3 regions of the Nocardia sp. NPDC056564 genome follow, and region 1 is predicted to be linked to each of the others. Evidence: riboswitches for the same ligand, from Rfam matches in the RefSeq annotation. Region 1 holds a riboswitch; each other region holds the start of a gene.
What was found. Region 1 has a riboswitch for cobalamin ahead of ACFQ9K_RS29115 (FecCD family ABC transporter permease). Riboswitches for the same ligand answer to the same signal wherever they lie in the genome.
Positions count from the first base shown of each region.

Region 2: it holds a riboswitch for cobalamin, as region 1 does, so the genes downstream of both, ACFQ9K_RS36405 (CbtB-domain containing protein) here and ACFQ9K_RS29115 (FecCD family ABC transporter permease) in region 1, are expected to answer to the same signal.
Region 3: it holds a riboswitch for cobalamin, as region 1 does, so the genes downstream of both, ACFQ9K_RS16255 (methylenetetrahydrofolate reductase) here and ACFQ9K_RS29115 (FecCD family ABC transporter permease) in region 1, are expected to answer to the same signal.

Region 1 is NZ_JBHTUR010000013.1:195,186-202,163, reverse strand. It holds gene ACFQ9K_RS29130 (ABC transporter permease) at 1-249, opposite strand, end outside; gene ACFQ9K_RS29125 (ABC transporter substrate-binding protein) at 249-1,343, opposite strand; gene ACFQ9K_RS29120 (alpha/beta fold hydrolase) at 1,430-2,599, opposite strand; cobalamin riboswitch at 2,662-2,798, shown strand; gene ACFQ9K_RS29115 (FecCD family ABC transporter permease) at 2,829-3,860, shown strand; gene ACFQ9K_RS29110 (ABC transporter ATP-binding protein) at 3,968-4,732, shown strand; gene ACFQ9K_RS29105 (hypothetical protein) at 4,781-5,011, opposite strand; gene ACFQ9K_RS29100 (ABC transporter substrate-binding protein) at 5,537-6,562, shown strand; gene ACFQ9K_RS29095 (SRPBCC family protein) at 6,720-6,978, opposite strand, start outside.
Region 2 is NZ_JBHTUR010000021.1:29,816-36,793, forward strand. It holds gene ACFQ9K_RS36365 (ABC transporter ATP-binding protein) at 1-854, shown strand, start outside; gene ACFQ9K_RS36370 (ABC transporter permease) at 851-1,702, shown strand; gene ACFQ9K_RS36375 (TetR/AcrR family transcriptional regulator) at 1,747-2,349, opposite strand; gene ACFQ9K_RS36380 (FMN-dependent NADH-azoreductase) at 2,461-3,108, shown strand; gene ACFQ9K_RS36385 (multidrug efflux SMR transporter) at 3,110-3,430, shown strand; gene ACFQ9K_RS36390 (OsmC family peroxiredoxin) at 3,577-4,017, shown strand; gene ACFQ9K_RS36395 (hypothetical protein) at 4,077-4,568, opposite strand; gene ACFQ9K_RS36400 (CbtA family protein) at 4,604-5,416, opposite strand; gene ACFQ9K_RS36405 (CbtB-domain containing protein) at 5,407-5,601, opposite strand; cobalamin riboswitch at 5,629-5,784, opposite strand; gene mhuD (mycobilin-forming heme oxygenase MhuD) at 5,863-6,177, opposite strand; gene ACFQ9K_RS36415 (alpha/beta fold hydrolase) at 6,271-6,978, shown strand, end outside.
Region 3 is NZ_JBHTUR010000005.1:336,542-343,519, forward strand. It holds gene ACFQ9K_RS16250 (NADP-dependent oxidoreductase) at 1-506, shown strand, start outside; gene ACFQ9K_RS16255 (methylenetetrahydrofolate reductase) at 569-1,570, opposite strand; cobalamin riboswitch at 1,705-1,838, opposite strand; gene ACFQ9K_RS16260 (helix-turn-helix domain-containing protein) at 2,067-2,954, shown strand; gene ACFQ9K_RS16265 (DUF899 family protein) at 3,263-3,976, opposite strand; gene ACFQ9K_RS16270 (ATP-dependent Clp protease ATP-binding subunit) at 4,152-6,671, shown strand; gene ACFQ9K_RS16275 (DUF6004 family protein) at 6,867-6,978, shown strand, end outside.

The sequences.
Region 1 (6,978 bases):
CCTGCCGTCGGAGATCAGCTCACCGGCGGTCGAGGCGACCGTCCACGGCGCGGGCAAGGTCTCCGGATCCAGTGTGCCGGAGGCGGATCCGATCACCCAGGCGAGGACCAGCAGCGTCGGTCCGATGGCGGCGCCGAACGGAATCGGCCGTCCCGGTCCGAGCCGCGGCCGGGCCGGCTTGCGCTTGGCCAGCGCCGGTGCGGTGCGGTTGCCGAACCGGTGCCATACCCCGGCATCCACCGTCGCCATCAGCGTGCCTTCGGTGCGAACGCGGCGCCGCTCTGGGTGACCGCCTCGGTGATCGCGGCGTCGTAGCGCAGGTCGAAGCCCTTGGCCGCCTGCACCTTCTTCGGCAGCTCACCGGCCTTGTCGATGGCGTCGATGGTGGCCTGCTGGCGGGCGACGAGATCCTGGTCCAGGTGCGGGAAGGTGAACAGGCCGAGCGAGTCGACGATGCGCTTGGCGTCCTCGGGGCTGACCTTCTGGTTGTCCACGTAGTACTTTCGCGCCCACTCGTCCTGATGGGTGTTGACCCACTGGTTGGCGCGCACGAAAGCGGCGGCGAGGGCCCGGGTCGCGGCCGCCTTGGCCGGATCCTGCGTCACCACGCGCCGCGCGTACAGATAGCCGAGGCCGCCGTAGATGCCTTCGGTCTGCGAATCCGGGATCAGCGAGGTGCCCGGTGTGCGCAGCAGCCGGGTGACATTCGGCTCGATCAGCGGGGCGACGTCGACCTGCGCGGTGCGCACGGCATCGAGGAACTCGGCCAGCTGCAACCGGACCAGTTGCACGTCACCGGTTTTCAGCCCGGCCTTGTCCAGCGCGCGCAGCACCGCGGCCTGCTGGGCGGTGCCCTCGGCGTAGGCGATCTTCTTGCCCTTCAGATCCGCGAGCGTGCTCACCGATTTGCCCGGCGCGACAGCGAGTTTCAGCGCGGCGGGGCTGGTCTGGTAGGCCGCGACGATCGGCACGTCCTGCCCGGCGATCAGCGCGTGGATCGGCGGGACGTCGCCCACCCAGGCCACGTCGGCGGCCTCGGCGCGGAACGCCTCGAGAATGGCCGGGCCGCCGACGAAATTGGCGAACTCGGCCTTGAACGGGAGCTTGTCCAGCTCGCCGGAAATCCGGAGCACCTGTTGCAGGCGCTCGGACTGGTCGGCGAGGACCAAACTGGTTCCAGCTGGAACTTCAACGGGCAGTGGCGTGTCCGCGGCGACGGGACCGGCCGGCTTGTCGCTGTTCGCGCAGCCGGTGAGTCCGAGGGTCGCAACGGCTGCCACGGCGAGCAATGCGGCGGTGGTGCGGCCTGGGCGGCCGAACAGAAACGTGCGTGGTCGGTACATAGACGGATTGAAACAAGACAAAACCGGCCCGAACACCGTTTGTCTCAGCCTGGTTCGAACTGGTCGGCGCGGCGCCCGATGCGGTATCAGCGCGGCGCGGCCGCCACCGCCGAGTCGCGCACCTGCGCCTGATAGCGCTGGATGAACGGCAGGATCTGCTGATCGATGAACGTGTTGTACTCCACCGGCCGCTGCATCGGATTGGCGTGCCCGGTGTTTCGCGCGAGCACCACCGACAGCGTGCCATCCACGCCGCCGGACTCCTCGATCAGCACCCGATGCGAGTACTCGACGTCGACCACCCGATCCCGGTCCGGATCGCGCGGCCGGATGAAAACGATGGCGGGGCGCGGCTTTCCGTCCGTCGGCGCGGCCAGCGCGCGCAGATCACCGGTCGCGCCGCCGGCCACGATCGCGGTGAACTGCGCCTCGATCAGGCCGTTGCTCGCCGCGTTACGAGAGAAGATCTTCTCCCGCAACACCTCCCGGAGAACCTCACCGAGCTCGGCGAAGCGGATGCCGGGCGGTATGCCGCCACCGCCGTGGGCGAGGAAGCGATCCCGGCGCGCATAGGTTTCCACCGCGAGCCGCAGCAGCCGGCTCTCGCGCGCACCGGGCAGCCAGCGCATCCAGCGCACCATGTCCTCGCCCGCGCCGCGGCTTTCCGGCCGGACCGCGTTCAGGTCCACCGGCGTGCAGTCCAGGATCACGCCGACCAGGCGGCGGTCGCTGTCGAGGTGGATGTGTTTGGCGACCTCCAGCGCGATCACGCCGCCCATGCTGTGCCCGACCAGCACCACGTTCTTCAGGCCGGACAGCTCGGCGGCGCGCACGATCAGGTCGGCGATCACCTTGGTGTCGATACCTTCGTTGTCGTAGCGGATCGCCCACACCACGCCCATCCCGCGCAACGCGGGCAGCGCGGCGGCGGTCGAGCTGGCGTCCAGGCCGCCGAGGCCGACCATGTCCACCACCACGGTGTCCCAGTTCTTCGGATCGGCCGGGGCGGCGACGGGCAGGATCGCGGGATCGGTGCGCGCCAGGCGCGCCTGCTCCGGTTCGACATCGAATTTCAGGTACTGGGCGAAAACGACGAGGACGGCAGCGAGAAATACCACCACGCGCAGGACTGCCGACCTGGTCCGGCGCAACGTCTTCCACTCGTGCCACAGGCTGGTGTCCCGTAGCCGGGCTTTGCGTCGCGCGTCGTCCCAGTCCGAGACAGTGGACGGGTGCCGGTCATCGAACGGCGACATCTATCCCACCGTACGTAAGGGTGTGGATGGTCGCCATTCCGCGCACAACCCTGGCGACAGGGTTAACCCGACCGACCGGTAGAGTTTCTCCGTCATCCCTGGCGGGTGCGAGAATCCGGTGCAATCCCGGAACGGTCGCGCCACTGTGATCGCCCTCCCCGGCGAGAGTCAGACCTCCCCCACCAGGACAACTCTGGAGAGGCCGCGACTTGCCTGTGGAGCATTACCGATGAGCCGTGTGCGCGCGGCGTTCATCTTTCCCCTGCTCGGGGCGCTACTGATCGGCGCGATGGTGCTGGCCACCGGGTTCGGCGCGGAGACGCTGCCGGTGTCCTCGGTGCTGGAGGTGCTGCGCCAGCGCGTCACCGGGCAGGCGCCCGCCGATTTCGGGCTCGACACCATCGTGTGGCAGCTGCGCGTGCCGCGGACGGTGCTGGCGGCGATCGTCGGGGCGGGGTTGGCGTTGGCTGGGGCGGCGATGCAGACGCTGGTGCGGAATCCGCTGGCCGATCCTTATCTGCTCGGGGTGTCCTCGGGCGCGGGTGTGGGTGCGGCCGCGGTCATTACCTCGGGGTTGTTCGCCGGTGCCGGGGTGTGGGCGTTGTCCGGCGGGGCGTTGGCCGGGGCGTTCGTCGCGGCGGGGTTGGTGTTCCTGATCGCGGTGGTACAGGGCGGGTTGACGCCGTTGCGGCTGGTGCTCACCGGGACGGTGCTCGGATCCGCGTTCGCGGCGTTGAGCAGCTATCTCATCTTCCGGCGTCCCGATCCGGCCGCGGCGCAGTCGGTGCTGTTCTGGTTGCTCGGCAGTCTCGCCGGGGCGGACTGGACGCGAATCGCGTTGCCGCTCAGCGTGGTCGTGCTCGCCGGGGTTGCGCTGCTCGCGGCGAGCGGGTGGCTCGACGCGCTGACCGTCGGCGCGGATACCGCGGCGTCACTGGGGGTTCCGGTCAAGCAACTGCGGATCGGATTGTTCCTGTTGCTCGCGGTGCTGGTCGGGGTGCTCGTCGCGGTCTCAGGGGGCATCGGCTTCGTCGGCCTGGTCGTCCCGCATGCCGCCCGCCTGCTCGTCGGGCCGCGCCACCGCGCTCTGCTGCCCGCCTGCGCCCTGTGCGGAGCGCTGTTCCTCGTCGTCGCCGACGCCGCCACCCGAATCCTGGTTCGCCCCACCGAAATCCCGGTCGGCGTGCTGACCGGGCTCATCGGCGCGCCCGCGTTCTTGATCCTGATGGGGCGTCGGCGCTATCGGTTCGGTGAATCATGAACCTTCGCAACGATCATCGAGCACGACTCGATCGCAGGTCAGACGCGGGACGCGGCGAGCTCCTCGGCAGTGGAGTCGAAACCCGAAGCGATGCCGGAGTACTGGAGGTGCGCGGACTCGCGTGCGCCGCCGGCCGGCGGACCGTGATCACCGAGGTGACCTTCGCGATTCGGGCCGGCGAGACGATCGGCATCGTCGGGCCGAACGGCACCGGGAAAACCACGCTGCTGCAGACGCTGGCCGGAGTGCGGCGGCCCGCGCGCGGTGAAGTGATCGCGGACGGCCGAGTGCTGCACCGGATGTCGCCGCGCCGTCGAGCCCGCACCGTCGCCATGGTGGCGCAGGACGAACGCCCACCCGCCGACCTGCGCGCGGGCGAGGTTGTCGCACTGGGCCGCACGCCGTACCTGCCCCCGTGGGGCGCGGGTTCCGCACGCGAACAACAGGTCGTCGAGGATGCCTTGGCCGCGGTCGACCTCGCCGGCTTCGCCGAGCGCCCGGTCCACCGCCTCTCCGGCGGCGAACGCCAACGTGTCCTGCTCGCCCGCGCCCTCGTCCAGAACACCCCCATCCTGCTGCTGGACGAACCCACCAACCACCTGGACATCACCCATCGCCTCGAACTCCTCGCCCTGACCCGCACGCTGAACCGCACCGTCGTCATGGCACTGCACGATCTGGCCTTGGCCGACCGTTACTGCGATCGAATCCTGGTGCTGGACAACGGCTCCGCCCGCCCCCTCGCACCCCCCGCGAGCGCGCTGGCCCCGGCGGTGATCGACGAGGTCTTCGGCGTCCGCGCGCTCCGCGTCCCTCACCCGGAAACCGGCGACCCCCACCTACTGATCACCCCCCGCGAGCTGACCCTATGACTCCCACCCCCAGCCGGCCCCACCCCCACCAACCAAGCCCACCCCTGTTCACGAACGAGACACCGCCACAGACCATCTCACGATCCAACACAGCCAAGTCCCAATCAAGATCGGCAGCAGCAGGGGCAGGGGCAGCGGCGACAGCAGGGGCAGCAGCAGCGACAGCAGCGACAGCAGCGACAGCAGCGACAGCAGCGACAGCAGCGACAGCAGCGACAGCAGCGGCAGCGGCAGCGGCAGCGGCAGCGGCAGCGGCAGCGGCAGCGAACGGGACCTCACACCGCCCCCACTCGCAATCCCACGCAACCAAGTCCCGTCCAGCGCGCACCCTGCCCGCGAGCGGGACACCACGGCAGCCATCCCTACGATTCAGCGCAGCCAAGCCCCGCTCGCGATCTGAAGCTTCGTCGAGCGGGACACCGCCGACGGCCTACTCACCACCCCGCCGCATCGACACCCTCCCGGCGCGCATTTCCCGCTCCGACTACTCACGAACAAGCCACCACGGCGGATTACTCGCCATCCCTGGCACCAGATCAAGTCGTCACACATACCCACCGACGCACACCCCACCCCCGAACGGGACACCACGGCCACCCCACCGCCATGTCCCACCCGACGCACACCCCAACGCCGAACGGGACACCATGGCGCTTTCACTCGCGATTCTGCGCGGCCATGTCCCGTTTGGCGCGTGCTCTGCTCGCGAAGGGGGCACTACCGGGGGCGCATTTGTCTGGTGGGGGCGTGTCCTGTTGGCAGGTCAGTATTTGAAACTTGTTGGTTATCTCGAGAGGCGAGTGAATGAAGCACGTGGTGCGAGTGTTGGTGGCGGTTGTGGTGGCTGCGGCGGTGGCCGGGTGTGGTGCGGAGAAGGGGGGCGCTGGGGATCTCACGGTTCGGAATTGCGATGTGGACGTGCGGTTTCCGGCGCCGGCCAAGCGGTTGTTCGTCAATGACGGGAACTTGATCTCGATGGCGCTGGCGCTCGGGGCGCAGGATCAGGTGGTGGCGGTGTCGAGTGTGCAGCGGGACGCGGATACGTTGCGCCGGCACTATGGACCGGTGGTCGATCAGTTGAAATCTGTTGCGCCGGAATATCCTTCGCGGGAGACCGTGTTGGCGCAGGGACCCGACGTGATGGTCGCGGGGTGGAGCTACGGGTATGACGAGGCGAAGAACCTGACGCCGGATTCGTTGAGCAAGGCGGGGATTGCCGCGTACACGCTCACCGAGAGCTGCCGTCAGCACAATGGCGAACGCCCGCGCGGGATCGTCGAGCCGTGGACGGCGCTGCGCGACGACCTGACCAACCTCGGCGCCATCACCGGCCGCTCCGACCGCGCAAAGGAGGTCACCGCCGACCTGGATCGGCGGCTCGCGGCGCTGTCCGGCGCACCGCATGCCGAGCGCAAGCCGACCATCTTCCTGTTCGACAGCGCCACCGACTCGCTCATGTCCAGCGGCAGTTTCGGTGCGCCGCAGGCGATCCTGGATGCCGCGGGCGGGCGCAACGCGCTCAGCGACGTTCCCGACACCTGGACCAGGGTCTCCTGGGAACGGCTCGCCGCCGCCGACCCCGACGCCATCATGTTCGTCGACTACCCGCCGCAGACCTTCGCGCAGAAGGTCGACGCGCTGCGCGCCAAGCCCGGCATCAACCAGCTCCGCGCCGTCACCGAGGGGCGCTTCCTCAACCTCCCCTACGCCATGTGGACCAGCGGCCCGCTCAACATCGACGCCGCCGAACAGATCCGCAAGCAACTCGAACGTTGGAACCTGGTCCCCGCCTCGACAATCGAGCCCAAAGCCGACGACACCATCCGCTGACCAACCGGCTGCGCGCCGAATCGCCTGCAGCGCAGCAACTTCGCTGTGATTCGGCGCGCGCCGAGCGAAATCGGTGCCGGCCCAGCGGGTGCGCGCCACACCCGAACACACTCACGCCGGCGATTTCGCTCGGCGGGCAGCCCGCTCGAGAACGACATCAGCGAATGGAGCCGCCCTCCGCGAGGGCGGCGAGCTTGCTGAGCGAGATACGCCAGCCGAGGTCGTTGTCTTCCGGCGCGACCCCGGCCGGCAGATTCTCGTGCACCGCATCGACATCGGTGCCACCGTCGGCCTCGATGAGCGTGTAGGTGATGGTCTGCTCACCGCGCACCGCCGGATCGTCGGTCTCGAATTCGACGAGCTGGACCACCTGCTGGTCCGGCACCAGCCGCGCGAAATGTCCGTGGAACGTATCG
Region 2 (6,978 bases), on a different contig from region 1:
CGCACGCCGCCGTCGACGCCGTGAGCATGCGCGTCGCGGCCGGCGAGATCTACGGGTTCCTCGGCCCGAACGGCGCGGGCAAGACGACCACGCTGCGCATGCTGGCCGGGCTGATCCGGCCCAGCGACGGCACCGCGACGGTGGCCGGGCACGCGCCGGGCGATCCCGCGGTGGTCCGCCGGATCGGCGTGCTCATCGAGGGGCCCGGCTTCTATCCGTACCTGTCCGGCCGCGACAACCTGCGGGTACTCGCGAAGTACCGCGGCATCGGCAACGCCGAGGTCGAGGCGGCGCTGGACCGGGTCGGCCTGGCCGGTCGGGGCGAGGACAGGTTCCGCACCTACTCGCTCGGCATGAAGCAGCGACTCGGCGTCGGCGCCGCCCTGCTCGGCCGGCCGGACCTGCTCATCCTGGACGAGCCGACCAACGGCCTCGACCCGCAGGGCATGGCCGAAATGCGGGAACTGATCACCGCTCTGGCCGCCGACGGGCACACCGTACTGCTGTCGAGTCACATGCTCAGCGAGGTGCAGGAGATCTGCGATCGGGTGGGCGTGATCTCCCGGGGCAAGCTGCTCGCCGAGTCGACGGTGGCCGAATTGCGCGGCGCCGCATCGCTTTTGCTACGGGCCGAACCGCTGGAAATCGCGTTCCCCGCGGTGCGCGAGGTGGTCGGCGAGCGCGCGGCGATGCTGACCGCGGGCGGCATCCGGATCGAGGCGGGCAACGGCACCGCGCCCGCGGTGGCGCGGGCGGTGGTCGCGGCCGGCGCCGATCTGCTCGAGCTGCGGATCGACGAAAAGTCCCTGGAGGAAGTGTTTTTCGAGATGACTCAACTGGAAGTGACGAAATGACCGGAAACGACCTGCTGGCGAGCACGAAGGCGGAGGCGCTGCGGCTGCGCAAGTGGCCTGCGTTCTGGATCATCCTCGGCACCTGGATTCTGCTGAACCTCACCTTCTCCTATCTGTTCAACTATCTCGCCTACACCTCGGGCGAGTCCGGCCGGATGTCGAACGGCCTGCCGAAAGACGCACTGCTGCACCAGCTGCTGCCCGCGGCGGTGCCGGAGGTGTTCACCCAGGGCATGGCGATGTTCGGCGGGGCGCTGATGCTGGTGCTGGGCGCGCTCACCACGGGCAGCGGATACGGCTGGGGCACTTGGAAAACCGTGTTCACCCAGGGGCCGTCGCGGATCAGTGCGGTCGGCGGGGTGCTGGTGAGCCTGGTGGTCGTGGTGGCCGGGCTGGTGCTCACCGCGTTCGTCGTGGACATCGGCGTGGCGTCGCTGATCGGCGCGACCCAGTCGCAAACGCTGGCGCTGCCCTCGATTCGGCAGTCCGCGCTCGGAATCCTCACGGGGATAATGATTCTCGGCATGTGGACGCTGGCGGGCGGGTTGATCGGCGCCATCGCGCGCGGCCCGGCGCTGGCCGTCGGGCTCGGGCTGGTGTGGGTACTGGTGGTGGAGAACCTGCTGCGCGGAGTGGCGTCCATCTTCGCGCCGATCGCGGTGCTCACCGATCACCTGCCCGGTACCGCCGCCGGTTCGATGGCGGGGGCGATGCGCACGGTCGGGGCGGGGACGCCCGGCGTGCTCGACATCCTGTCCAGGACCGAGGCACTGATCCTGCTCGGGGGCTATATCGCGCTCTTCGCGGCGGGGACCATGTGGCTGCTGCGCAGGCGCGATCTGGGGTGAGCGATCGAGGCCGAAAGCCGTTGGCGGACAACCGCCGACGGCCTTCAGCGCGGCACGGCGAGGACGGCGTGGGCGAGGTCGCGCAGGGCATCGGCGATCTGGGCCGAGCTCAGCCCGCGGCCGCGCTGCTGCTGATAGACCTCGGCGCCCAACGGCGCGAGCAACGGATCGACCAGTGCGTCCGGTTCCCGAATGCCGCCCGCCAGCAACAGTGCTCGCACATGGGCGAACCAGAACCCGTACGACCCCGTCGCGAACCGGGCACCGCCGATCTCCGCGCCGAGCACCAAATCGGCGTGCGCGTCCAGCAATTCGACCATCGCGGCGTAGAACGCGGCCAGCCGTTGCGCGGGCGGCGCGCCGGGGCCGAGCGGCGGTTCGCCACCGATCAGCCGCGCCTGCAGTGCCCGCTCGTGTTCGTCGAGCAGGGCGACGGCGATCGAATTCGTGTCCGGGTAGCGGCGATACAGCGTGCCGCGGCCGACACCGGCCGCCTTGGCGATGTCGTCCATCGTCACGGTGCGCGGGTCGCGGCCTGCGAACAGCTCGGCGGCCGCGGCCAGCACCTTGGCCCGGTTGCGCGCCGCGTCCGCACGTTCCGGCGGGGCGGCCGGTTGCCCGCCGAGCAGATCCGTGTGCCTGGTCATGCCGCTGACTGTACCCGAGTTCGAGTATAAGTGGACATTGTGTCCATTTGTCGATACAGTCGGTCCCGTCAGTAAGTGGACGCACTGTCCATTTCATTCGAGAGGTTCGTCATGACAACGTTGCTGCACCTGGACGCGAGCGCCCGTACCCGTTCGATCAGCCGCGAGGTGAGCGCCGTCTTCGCCGAGGCGTGGCGCGCGGAGAACCCGGACGGCACGTACCGTTACCGCGATCTGGCGGCCGACCCGGTCCCGTTCATCGACGAGGCGTGGACCGAACTGTGCGACGCGGTGCTCGCGCAGGCGACCACAGACCTGGACCGGCTGGGCGAGCTGGTGCGCACCGCGGAGCAGGCGGCGGCGTGGGCGGTCGTCGAGCCGCTGCTGGCCGAGGTGCTGGCCGCGGACGTCATCCTGATCGGCACCCCGATGTACAACTACTCGATTCCGGCGGCGCTCAAGGCCTGGCTGGATCAGGTGACGTTCCCGCGAATGTCGCTGGGCCACCGCCGGTTCGTCGTCGCGACCGCCCGCGGCGGCGCGTACTCGCCCGGTGCGCCGAAGGCCGCGTTCGACTATCAGGAGCGCTTCCTGCGCGACTTCTTCGCGGGCCACTTCGCCGTCCACGACACGGTTTTCCTCAATGCCGAACTGGCCAATGCCCGGCAGGATCCCGCCCTGGCGCACCTGCGTGACAAGCACGACGAGTCGTACGCGCTCGCCCTCGAAACCGCCCGCGGTCTCGCGAAGGAGTACTGAGATGAACTGGGTCGTCCTCGGCATCGCCGGGCTGGTCGAGATCGTCTGGTCGCAGAGCATCAAACCGACGGAGAACTTCACCCGCCTGTGGCCGACCGTGCTCTGCTTCGTGCTCGGCGTCACCGCGGTGTACCTGCTGTCCAGGGCGATGCAGACGCTGCCGGTCGGCACCGCGTACGCGATCTTCACCGGCATCGGCGCGGTCGGCGCCATCGGCCTCGGCATCGTGTTCAACAAGGATCCGCTCAGCGCGGGCCGGGTGTTCGCGCTGTCGCTGATCATCGGGGGCATCGTGCTGGCCAGGGTCACCAATCCCGAGTGACACGACGCGACAAGACATTTCGTGCGTGCCCGCCGGTCCGCCATGCCGCCGAGGTTGCTAATCCGGCGCTCTAGTCTGACCCCGAGACGTGCGGAGGCAGGCTGGCTAAGCTCGGGCTGCATCCACTACTCAGCGAAAGGACCGTGATGCCTACACGTACCGCGCGTACTGCTTGGACCGGCACTCTGCAGGAGGGGTCGGGACAGGTCGAGCTGGCCAGCTCCGGCGTCGGCAAGTACGACGTGTCGTTCCCGAAGCGTTCGGCCGACGACGCCGACGGCACCACCAGCCCGGAGGAGCTCATCGCGGCGGCGCACTCGTCCTGCTACGCGATGGCGCTTTCGGCGCAGATCGGCAATGCGGGCGGCACCCCGGAGAGCCTCGACGTGAGCGCCGACGTGACCCTCGGCCCTGACCCGGCCGGCGGCTTCCGGATCAGCGGCATCAAGCTGACCGTGCGCGGCAAGGTCTCCGGCATCGACGCCGACGCGTTCGCCGCCGCGGCCGAGGCCGCCAAGGCCGGGTGCCCGGTCAGCAAGGCGCTGGCCGGCGTCGACCACATCGTGCTGGACGCGGCCCTCGCGTAGTCGCTTGGTTCCCCGCACACTCTCGGGTGTGCGGGGAGCCATGTGATGGTGCGAAATGCTCAGGCCCGGCGGAAGAATCGGCGTGCCGCGGGGTGATACATCGCCGGGATGGCGACCAGCACCGCGACCACGTGGATCGTGCGGAACAGGCCGATCACCACGGACTCGACGGTGAGGTGCGCGAACAGGTCGCCGAACCGGTCCGCGGACAGCAGCGCCGCCAGCGGTTCGATGATCAGCGACAGCAGGCCGATCACGCCGATGCCGAAGGTCAGCAGGAGCCGGGCCCAGCGGGCGCCGTGCGTCATCCGGATCGCGACGACGAGCACGACCAGGTAGATCCCCAGTCGCACAGCGAGTCCGGTGGCCAGCCCGGCCACGTCGACCTCGTCGCGCTCCAGCAGCAGCGCGGCCTGTTCGATGGCCTCGGCGACGCCGGCCAGCAGCGCGACCACCAAGCCGACGAACGCGACGAGGACGGCGCGCGGTGGTTGCGCCGGTGCGCCCGCACGCAGCGGTGCGGGCCAAAGAGAAAGGGCAGTGCCGGTCATGACACCGACACTGCCCTTCGTCTCGTGGACGCGGATCAGCCCGCGGTAGCGATCGACTCTCGTACCGGAGTATCAGCGCGCGCGGCGAATTCGCTGAGCGCGGCGAAGCCGAGGGCAAGGCAGGCCCACAGCGTGGCGGTCTCGCCGAGCGAGGCCACCCGGAACTGCCACAGCAGCGTCGCCGGGAAGTCCGCCTTGACCTCGTTGATGCCGGGCAGCAGTACGTAACCGACGATGGTGACCAGAACGAACGCGGCCACGCCGCCGATCAACCGCACGGTGCTCAGCTGACCGCGCAGCGCCTTGTAGACGTACACGCCGATGCCGACGGCCGCCAGGCCGAGCAGCACCGCCGCCACCCAGAGCAGGGTGCGCTGATTGATCGTCTCCGGATCGCCCACCGCGGGCGGGTTCGCCGGGTACTTGAAGAACGGCACCGCCACGATCGCGGCCCAGCCGCCCAGCCCGAGCGCCAGCGCGAGCTTCGGCCCGGACAGCGTGCTGTAGCGCCGGGCGACGTTCGCGACCGCGGCGAAGATCGCGCCGAGCGCGAGACCGGCCAGGCCGAGCGCGAGGAACTGTCCCGCCTTCTGCCCGGTGCGGCTCACCAGCGGTTCTTCCTCGTCGCCGTGCGAATGTCCGCCGCTCGCCTCCGCTTCCGCGCCGGGGGCGTGCTCGGCCGCCGCGGAATTGGCTTCCTCGATGGCGATCGCGGCGTTGATCTTCGGTTCACCGACGAAGAAGCCGACCGACGCGGCCAGCAGACCCGCGATGAGACCGGCGAGCAGACCGCGCAGGAGCAAAGTCTTCAGCGAACCGGTCAAGGGGAGTGCGGCACTCAGTGGCACGGAAGCCCCAGCAGGTGGCGTCCATCGTGCATCAACTCGTGCATGTACATCCCGCTGCGCGAGATGACGCCCTGATCGAAGCCGACCAGGTACAGCGTGAGCAGTGCGAGAAGAACGACACCCACTGTGACGAGCACAGTGGCCAGAGTTTCGTTTGCCCGGCTCGGCGAATGCACGATAGCCATGCGGTCCTCCTAGGGATGCGCGTCCCGTCGAATGGGTTGCGAAGGTGCCGGTGTCTGGCTTTCCGGCACCCAGGGACCCGGTGCATGGAACACAGTGGCGCGACCGCTCCGGAATTTCACCGAATTACCGCATCACCCTCGCGTTTTGTCATTCGAACTGTGACACCTGGAGGCACCCGCCGTCAACACGACCAGCACGGTCGCGCCCCGGCGTCGGGCGAGTCGCCGGACGGGCCGGCCCGCCCGGCGCGGGTGGTCAGGTCAGCCCGCGGGCTTGGCCGCCACGTCCAGCACGACCTCGAATTCCAGCAGCGACGCACCGGTGGACACCGGCTTCTGCCGCTCGCCCGCGTGCGCCTCGCGGGCCGGGCCGTCCCGCCACGCGGCGAACGACTCTTCCGAATCCCACTGGGTGACAACGAAGTACCGGTTGTCTCCGGCGACCGGCCGGAGCAACTGGAAACCGAGGAAACCCGGCGAACCCTCCACCGCGTGCGCCCGGTGGGCGAACCGCTTCTCCAGTTCGGGGCCCGCGCCCTCGGGAACCTCGATCGCGTTGATCTTCACAACAGCCATGGGCTCGACAATACGACCCGCGGGCGAGTGCCAGGTATGGGCCGTATCGGGGGTCGTGCGCACCGGTCGCCCCGGAACGGCAGAATCGGCGGGGTGTTGCATGACGAAGGCGGAGCGGGCGAGCCGATCCTGCTGTTGCACGGACTGATGGGCAGCGCCAGGACCTGGCACGACCAGCTGGACTGGCTGCGCGACTACGGCCACGTCTACACCTTCGACGCGGCCGGGCACGGCAGGCCCGCGCCGGACGAGCTGACCACCGAGGCGTTCGTCGCCGATCTGGCCGCCGCGACCGCGGGCATCACCGAACCGATGGTGGTGATCGGGCACTCGATGGGCGCGCTGCACGGCTGGGTGTTCGCCGCGACGCACCCGGGCCGGGTGCGGGCGCTGGTGATCGAGGACATCGCCCCGGACTTCACCGGCCGGACGGCGACGGACTGGGCGGCGATGATCGAGGCGTGGCCGCAGCCGTTCCCGGACGCGAACGCGGTGCTGAGGTTCTTCGGGCCGGTCGCCGGGCGGTACTTCCTGAATTCGTTCGAGCACGGACCGGACGGCTACCGGCTGCACGGATCGGTCGCGACGTTCCGGGACATCTCCGAGGAGTGGGGCAGTCGCGACTTCTGGCCGCAGTGGCACGCCATCCGGGTGCCCGCGTTGCTGCTCGAGGGCGAGCACACGATCACCCCGCCCGGGCAGATGCGGCAGATGGCCGAGACGCATCCCGATGCCGAGCACGTCCTCGTTCCCGGCGCGGCCCATCTCGTGCACGACGATCAGCCGCAGCGGTACCGGGCG
Region 3 (6,978 bases), on a different contig from region 1:
CTAAAGCGTTGGGCGCCACGGTGATCGGCATCGCGGGTGGTCCGGAGAAGTGCCGGATGCTGACCGAGGAGTTCGGTTTCGACCTGGCCATCGATTACCGCAGCGAGAATGTGCTGCGGCGGCTGCGCGAACTCGCGCCCGGCGGGGTCGATGTCTTCTTCGACAATGTCGGCGGGGAGATTCTCGATGCCGCGCTGGCGAATTTGAACCGGGGCGCCCGGATCGTCATCAGCGGCGCGATCGCGTCGTACAACGCCGCCAAGCCGCCGCCGGGGCCGTCCCGCTATATGTCGCTGCTGGTCTTCCGGGCGTCCATGACCGGGTTCGTCGTGTTCGACTACGCCGACCGCTACGGCGAGGCCGTCACCCAGATCTCGAAGTGGCTGGCCGAGGGCAAGATCAAGCCGCGCGAGCACGTGGTCGAGGGCGGAGTCGAGCGGTTCGGCACGACCCTCGAGATGCTGTTCACCGGCGCGAATACCGGGAAGCTGCTGCTGGCCGTCTGAGTACGTATGACGGAATCCGATGACTCGCGCGGGGTGATCGACCGTCTCGCTCGACCGCGGCGTCAGGCGCTGAGCGGGGCCGCCGTGACCTCGTAGCCGAGGTTGGTGAGGACCTCGGTGGTCGCCTTGGCGAAATTGAGCGTGATGAAGTGCAGGCACGGCGCGCCCTCGTCGATCAGGCGCTGCGCCATCTCGGTGGCGATCTCGATGCCGGCCGCGCGCACCGCGGCGCGATTCTCCTCGGCGCCGGTGCCCGCGGCGGCGCGTAGCCGCCGCATGATCGACTCGGGCAACGCGCGGCCGCTGAGTTCCTCCGCGCGCGCGATGGTGCGCAAGGAGGTGATCGGCATCAGCTCCGGGATGATCGGCTTCGCGCCCTGTTCGGCGTCGGCGGCCGCGACCCGATCGCGCAGGCGCAGATAGTGATCCACCTCGAAGAACATCTGGGTGATCGAATAGTCCGCTCCGGCACGGAGTTTCGCGGTCAGGAACCGGGCATCGGTAGCCAGGTCGGGGGACTGGTGGTGTCCCTGCGGGAACGACGCGACGCCGACGTTGAAGTCGCCGAGACCCCGCACGATGCGCACCAGCTCCTCGGCGTACTCGACGCCCTCGGGATGCCTGTGCCACTCGCCGAGCGGATCGCCGGGCGGATCGCCGCGCAGCACGAGAATATTGCGGATGCCGCAGTCGGCGTACGAGCCGACCAGCGCGCGCAGCTCGGCGATGCTGTGTCCGACCGCCGTCAGGTGCGCGACCGGCAGCAAGGTGGTCTGCTGCGCCAGCTGTCCGGTGATCCGGGCGGTGCGGTCCTTGGTCGATCCGCCCGCGCCGTAGGTCATCGAGACGAACGCCGGATGCATGCGCTCGAACTCCCGCACCGTGCGCCACAGCCGCGCCTCGCCCGCGGTGTCGCGCGGCGGATTGAACTCCACCGAGAACGGCACCCGCGCCCCCGAGTGGATGCGCAGGCTGTCGACGACCGAGGGGACGCCGGGGACTGCCGGTGTGATTCGAGCAGGGAGCCCGTGATTCGAACGGTCACGTCCGGGGATGGAAGGCATGGATGAACTCCAGGTCAGCGGCCAGTGGCCGCCGCCGGTAACGAGTCGCCGCCGAGGAGCCCCACGAAGCATCAATCCCGTGCCCGGGTCTACTCGGCGTCGCACCGATGCCCGAGGCGACGACCGCCGGATACGGTGTACCCGGCACAATCGGCAGGTCTGCGGGCTCTTGGGCGCCGACCCGGACTCGGGTACGGTCCCGGAGTTTCACCGAGTTCCTCTCACCGGCCACACGCTCACGCGCGAAACCGATTCGACGCCATCGCGCGGATCAGGGGCTCCTCGACTCCGCCTCCGGCGAACCAGTTGCACTCGCGAATATAGCGAAGTCCTCTGGGATCACCAAGGACGAGGGGGCACTGTGGCGTGGTGACGCGCCGAAATCAAACCACGGGTCGGTTTGCGCTGGGCAGGATATCATCGTTGCACGCGGTGTGGTGCTGGACCGAGATAAGCGTGACACCGCGGATGGTCATCGAGAAGCGGGGTAGAGGTCATGGTCGCGGAACCGGTCCGGATCACCGGGATCGACGCGCGGGTCGCCGAGCGCGGCCCGACCGCTCTGCGCATCGCGATCGGTGGCCAACTGCGCAAGCTGCGCGAGGCGAAGGGCATCACGCCGGTCGCGGCCGGGAATCACATCCGTGGTTCGCACGCCAAGATCAGCCGGCTCGAGCTCGGCCGGACCGGGTACAAGGAACGCGACATCCGGGATCTGCTGACCCTCTACGGCGTCACCGATCCCGATGAGCGCGAGATGTTCCTCGACCTGGCGCGCAAGGCCAATCAGCCCGGCTGGTGGCACCGCTACAGTGACCTGCTGCCGCCCTGGTTCGAGACCTATCTCGGGCTCGAGGGCGCCGCCCAGTCGATCAGAACCTTTGAGGGTCAACTGGTTCCGGGTTTGCTGCAAACCGAGGACTACACGCACGCGGTCATCGAGGTCAGCCAGCAGAACGCCGAGGCGGCGCGGCGGGTGGAGCTGCGCGCGAAGCGTCAGGAGATCCTCGACGTGCCGGACGGGCCCAGGCTGTGGGCGGTGCTGGACGAGGCCGTGCTGCACCGGCCGATCGGCGGCCGGAAGGTGCTGCGCGAGCAGATCGAGCATCTGGTGCAGGTGTCGCACAAGCAGGGAGTGACGATCCAGGTACTGCCCTTCTCCGTGGGCGTCCACGCGGCCGCGGGCAGCTCCTTCACCCTGCTCCGGTTCGCCGAACAGGAACTGCCCGACATCGTCTACCTCGAGCAACTGACCAGCGCGTTCTACCTCGACCGCAGCGAAGACCTCGAGGTCTATCGCGACGTGATGGATCAGGTGGCCGTGCAAGCCGAAACGCCGGAGCGATCACGCGCGCTGATGATCGCCGCCGCCGCGCGGCTCTGAGTCGCCGCTCCGGTCGCACGCGATTCGGTTGGAGCCGTGCGCAGTTCGGGTCGCGGGAGCGACCGGTCGCGTCCTGCCCTCAGGGCCGTGAGCCGCCGGACTTCGCGGCCAGGCCGTACTCGATCGCGGTCGCGTCGGGGGTGACCGTGCCGCCGGGTGTCGCTGCGGTCGCGCCGGGCTTTTCCGCTATGTGGATCACGCCGTTGTCGGCGGTTGCCGGTTCGGCGGCGAGGGTGGCGCCGGTGACGAGCGCGGCGGCGAGCCTGGTGGCTGCCCAGGCCCCTTGCGCCGCAAGGGGTTCGGGTGGGTCAGGGGTGGCGGGCGCGGCCGGCGTAGTGGTTCTCGGCGTACCAGTCGCCTCGGCCCCCGGGGAGTAGGTCGAGGATGTTCCAGACCGGGGAGAGTTGATCGATGCCGCGTTGGGCGTCGTCGAGGAAGTTGGCGGGGAGGGTGTAGTGGTGCCGCACGCGGTCGCCGTCGGGGGTGAAGACGCTGATCATCGGGCGCTGGTCGCCGTTGGGGCGTTCGGCGTTGAGGTCGGCGTTGAAGGTCGTGTCGTAGCTGGAGAGGATGCGCAGGCCGTCCCAGCCGCGGCGCACGGCCCAGGTTCGCAACTTCGGCAAGGGGGCCTTGGCGATGACGGCGAAGCTGGTGCGCTGGGCCAGGTGGTGGGCTACGCCCTGGAAGCCGTCGACCCACATCGAGCACATCGGGCAGGCCTCGTCCTCGTCCGGATGGAACATCAGGTGGTAGACGACCAGGGTGTCGTGCTCCCCGAACAGGTCTCGCAGTCTTGTGCTGCGGACCGGTTCGGGCCTGCCGAGGTCGGCGGGGCCCTCGGCGAAGGCGTAGTCGTCGAGGAGGAGTCCGGGCGGTACCTGCCTGCGCGCGGCGGCGACCTCCTCGATCTGGTCGCGCAGCGTGCGCTCGGCCTTCGCCAGTTGGATCCGGGCCGCGACATACTCCGCGCTGGCGCCTTTGGGCCACATCGGTTCCATCGCCGTGGCATCCACTTCGCCCATGACGGGTTCGTCTCCTTTGGTTTCGGATAGTGAACGTGCCCCTGCTCAAGGTAGAACAGCCGGGCCGAGAGCTCAAGGGAGACACGGACGCATTGCGAAGCCGGGGTTGCTTCTACGGGGTGGAGGGTTACTGTATATTTATATATCTATCTGCACCGGGTGGTGAGGAGCGCCGATGTTCGAGAGGTTCACCGACCGCGCGAGGCGTGTCGTTGTCCTGGCCCAGGAAGAGGCCCGGATGCTCAACCACAACTACATCGGTACCGAGCACATCCTGCTGGGGCTGATTCATGAGGGTGAGGGTGTCGCGGCGAAGTCGCTGGAGTCGCTCGGTATTTCGCTGGAGGGGGTGCGGAGTCAGGTCGAGGAGATCATCGGTCAGGGTCAGCAGGCTCCGTCGGGGCATATTCCGTTCACTCCGCGGGCGAAGAAAGTTTTGGAGCTGAGTCTGCGGGAGGCGTTGCAGCTCGGTCATAACTACATCGGTACCGAGCATATTTTGCTGGGTCTCATTCGTGAGGGTGAGGGTGTTGCCGCGCAGGTGCTGGTCAAGCTGGGTGCCGATTTGAATCGGGTGCGTCAGCAGGTGATCCAGTTGTTGTCGGGGTATCAGGGTAAGGAGCCGGTGGAGTCGGGTTCGCGGGGTGAGGCGGGTACGCCGTCGACGTCGCTGGTGCTCGATCAGTTCGGCCGTAATCTGACTCAGGCGGCGCTGGAGGGCAAGCTGGATCCGGTGATCGGGCGCTCGAAGGAGATCGAGCGGGTGATGCAGGTGTTGAGCCGGCGCACCAAGAACAATCCGGTGTTGATCGGTGAGCCTGGTGTGGGTAAGACCGCGGTGGTCGAAGGTTTGGCGCAGGCGATCGTCAATGGTGAGGTGCCCGAGACGCTGAAGGACAAGCAGCTCTACACCTTGGATCTGGGGTCGTTGGTGGCGGGTAGTCGTTACCGTGGTGATTTCGAGGAGCGGCTCAAGAAGGTCCTCAAGGAGATCAATACCCGTGGTGACATCATCTTGTTCATCGATGAGCTGCACACTCTGGTGGGTGCGGGTGCCGCTGAGGGTGCGATCGATGCGGCGTCGATCCTGAAGCCGAAGCTGGCGCGGGGTGAGTTGCAGACGATCGGTGCGACGACGCTCGACGAGTACCGTAAGTACATCGAGAAGGACGCGGCGTTGGAGCGGCGGTTCCAGCCGGTGCAGGTCGGTGAGCCGACGGTCGAGCACACGATCAACATTTTGAAGGGTCTGCGGGATCGTTATGAGGCCCATCATCGGGTTTCGATCACCGATGGGGCGTTGGTGGCGGCGGCGACGCTGGCTGATCGCTACATCAACGACCGGTTCCTGCCGGACAAGGCGATCGATCTGATCGATGAGGCGGGTGCGCGGATGCGGATCCGCCGGATGACCGCGCCGCCGGATCTGCGGGAGTTCGATGACAAGATCGCTGATGCGCGGCGGGAGAAGGAAAGCGCGATCGATGCGCAGGACTTCGAGAAGGCGGCGCGGTTGCGGGACAAGGAAAAGCAGCTGGTCGCCAAGCGGGCCGAGCGGGAAAAGCAGTGGCGTTCCGGTGATCTGGATGTGGTTGCCGAGGTCGATGATGAGCAGATCGCGGAGGTGCTGGCCAATTGGACCGGTATTCCGGTGTTCAAGTTGACCGAGGAGGAGACCACCCGGTTGCTGCGGATGGAGGATGAGCTGCACAAGCGGATCATCGGCCAGGAGGACGCGGTCAAGGCCGTGTCCAAGGCGATCCGCCGCACGCGTGCGGGGTTGAAGGATCCCAAGCGTCCGTCGGGGTCGTTCATCTTCGCCGGCCCGTCGGGTGTGGGTAAGACCGAGTTGGCGAAGTCGCTGGCGAATTTCTTGTTCGGTGATGATGACGCGCTCATCCAGATCGATATGGGTGAGTTCCATGATCGGTTCACCGCGTCGCGGCTCTTCGGTGCCCCTCCCGGGTATGTGGGGTATGAGGAGGGTGGTCAGCTCACCGAGAAGGTGCGGCGTAAGCCGTTCTCGGTGGTGTTGTTCGATGAGATCGAGAAGGCGCATCAGGAGATCTACAACACCCTGTTGCAGGTTCTCGAGGACGGCCGGTTGACCGATGGTCAGGGTCGGACGGTCGATTTCAAGAACACGGTGCTGATCTTCACCTCGAACCTGGGGACCTCCGATATTTCCAAGGCGGTCGGTTTGGGCTTCAGTCAGTCCAACATTCAGGGCTCGAACTATGAGCGGATGAAGCTGAAGGTCAACGATGAGTTGAAGAAGCACTTCCGCCCCGAGTTCCTCAACCGCATCGACGATGTCATCGTCTTCCACCAGCTCACGACCGAACAGATCGTGCAGATGGTGGACCTGATGATCGGGCGCGTCGGCGTCCAGTTGAAGAACAAGGACATGTCGATGGAGCTGTCCGAGCAGGGCAAGGCGCTGCTGGCCAAGCGTGGGTTCGACCCCGTGCTCGGTGCCCGCCCACTGCGCCGCACCATCCAGCGCGAGATCGAAGACCAGCTGTCGGAGAAGATCCTCTTCGGCGAGATCGGACCCGGCCAGACCGTGTTCGTCGATGTCGAAGGCTGGGACGGGGAAGGCACCGGCGAAGACGCCAAGTTCACCTTCACCGGCAAAACCAAACTCACCAAGACCGACGATGACAAGGAAAAGCCAGAAGTAGCGCTGACCTGATTTCGCCGAAATCCGCCGCGTAACACGAAACGTGTTGCGCGGCTGAAGCGTGCCGTTTTCCATTTCGCGTCGGTGTCGTTCGCCAATTAAATCTTGATTATTTGCCCTTTTGGTAGTGCTCGTATCATTGACCTAGATTGGTTCAAAAACATATAGTTAACGATATCGTTCCCACTAGTACCGCAGACGCTGGAGGTGTCTGGATTGAGCGCCATCAAAGAGACGTATGAATCACTGAACCTAGAACCGAAGCCGATCCGCCCGCACATCCTCGCTGCCGCGACCGTGGCCTTCGGTGAGGATTACT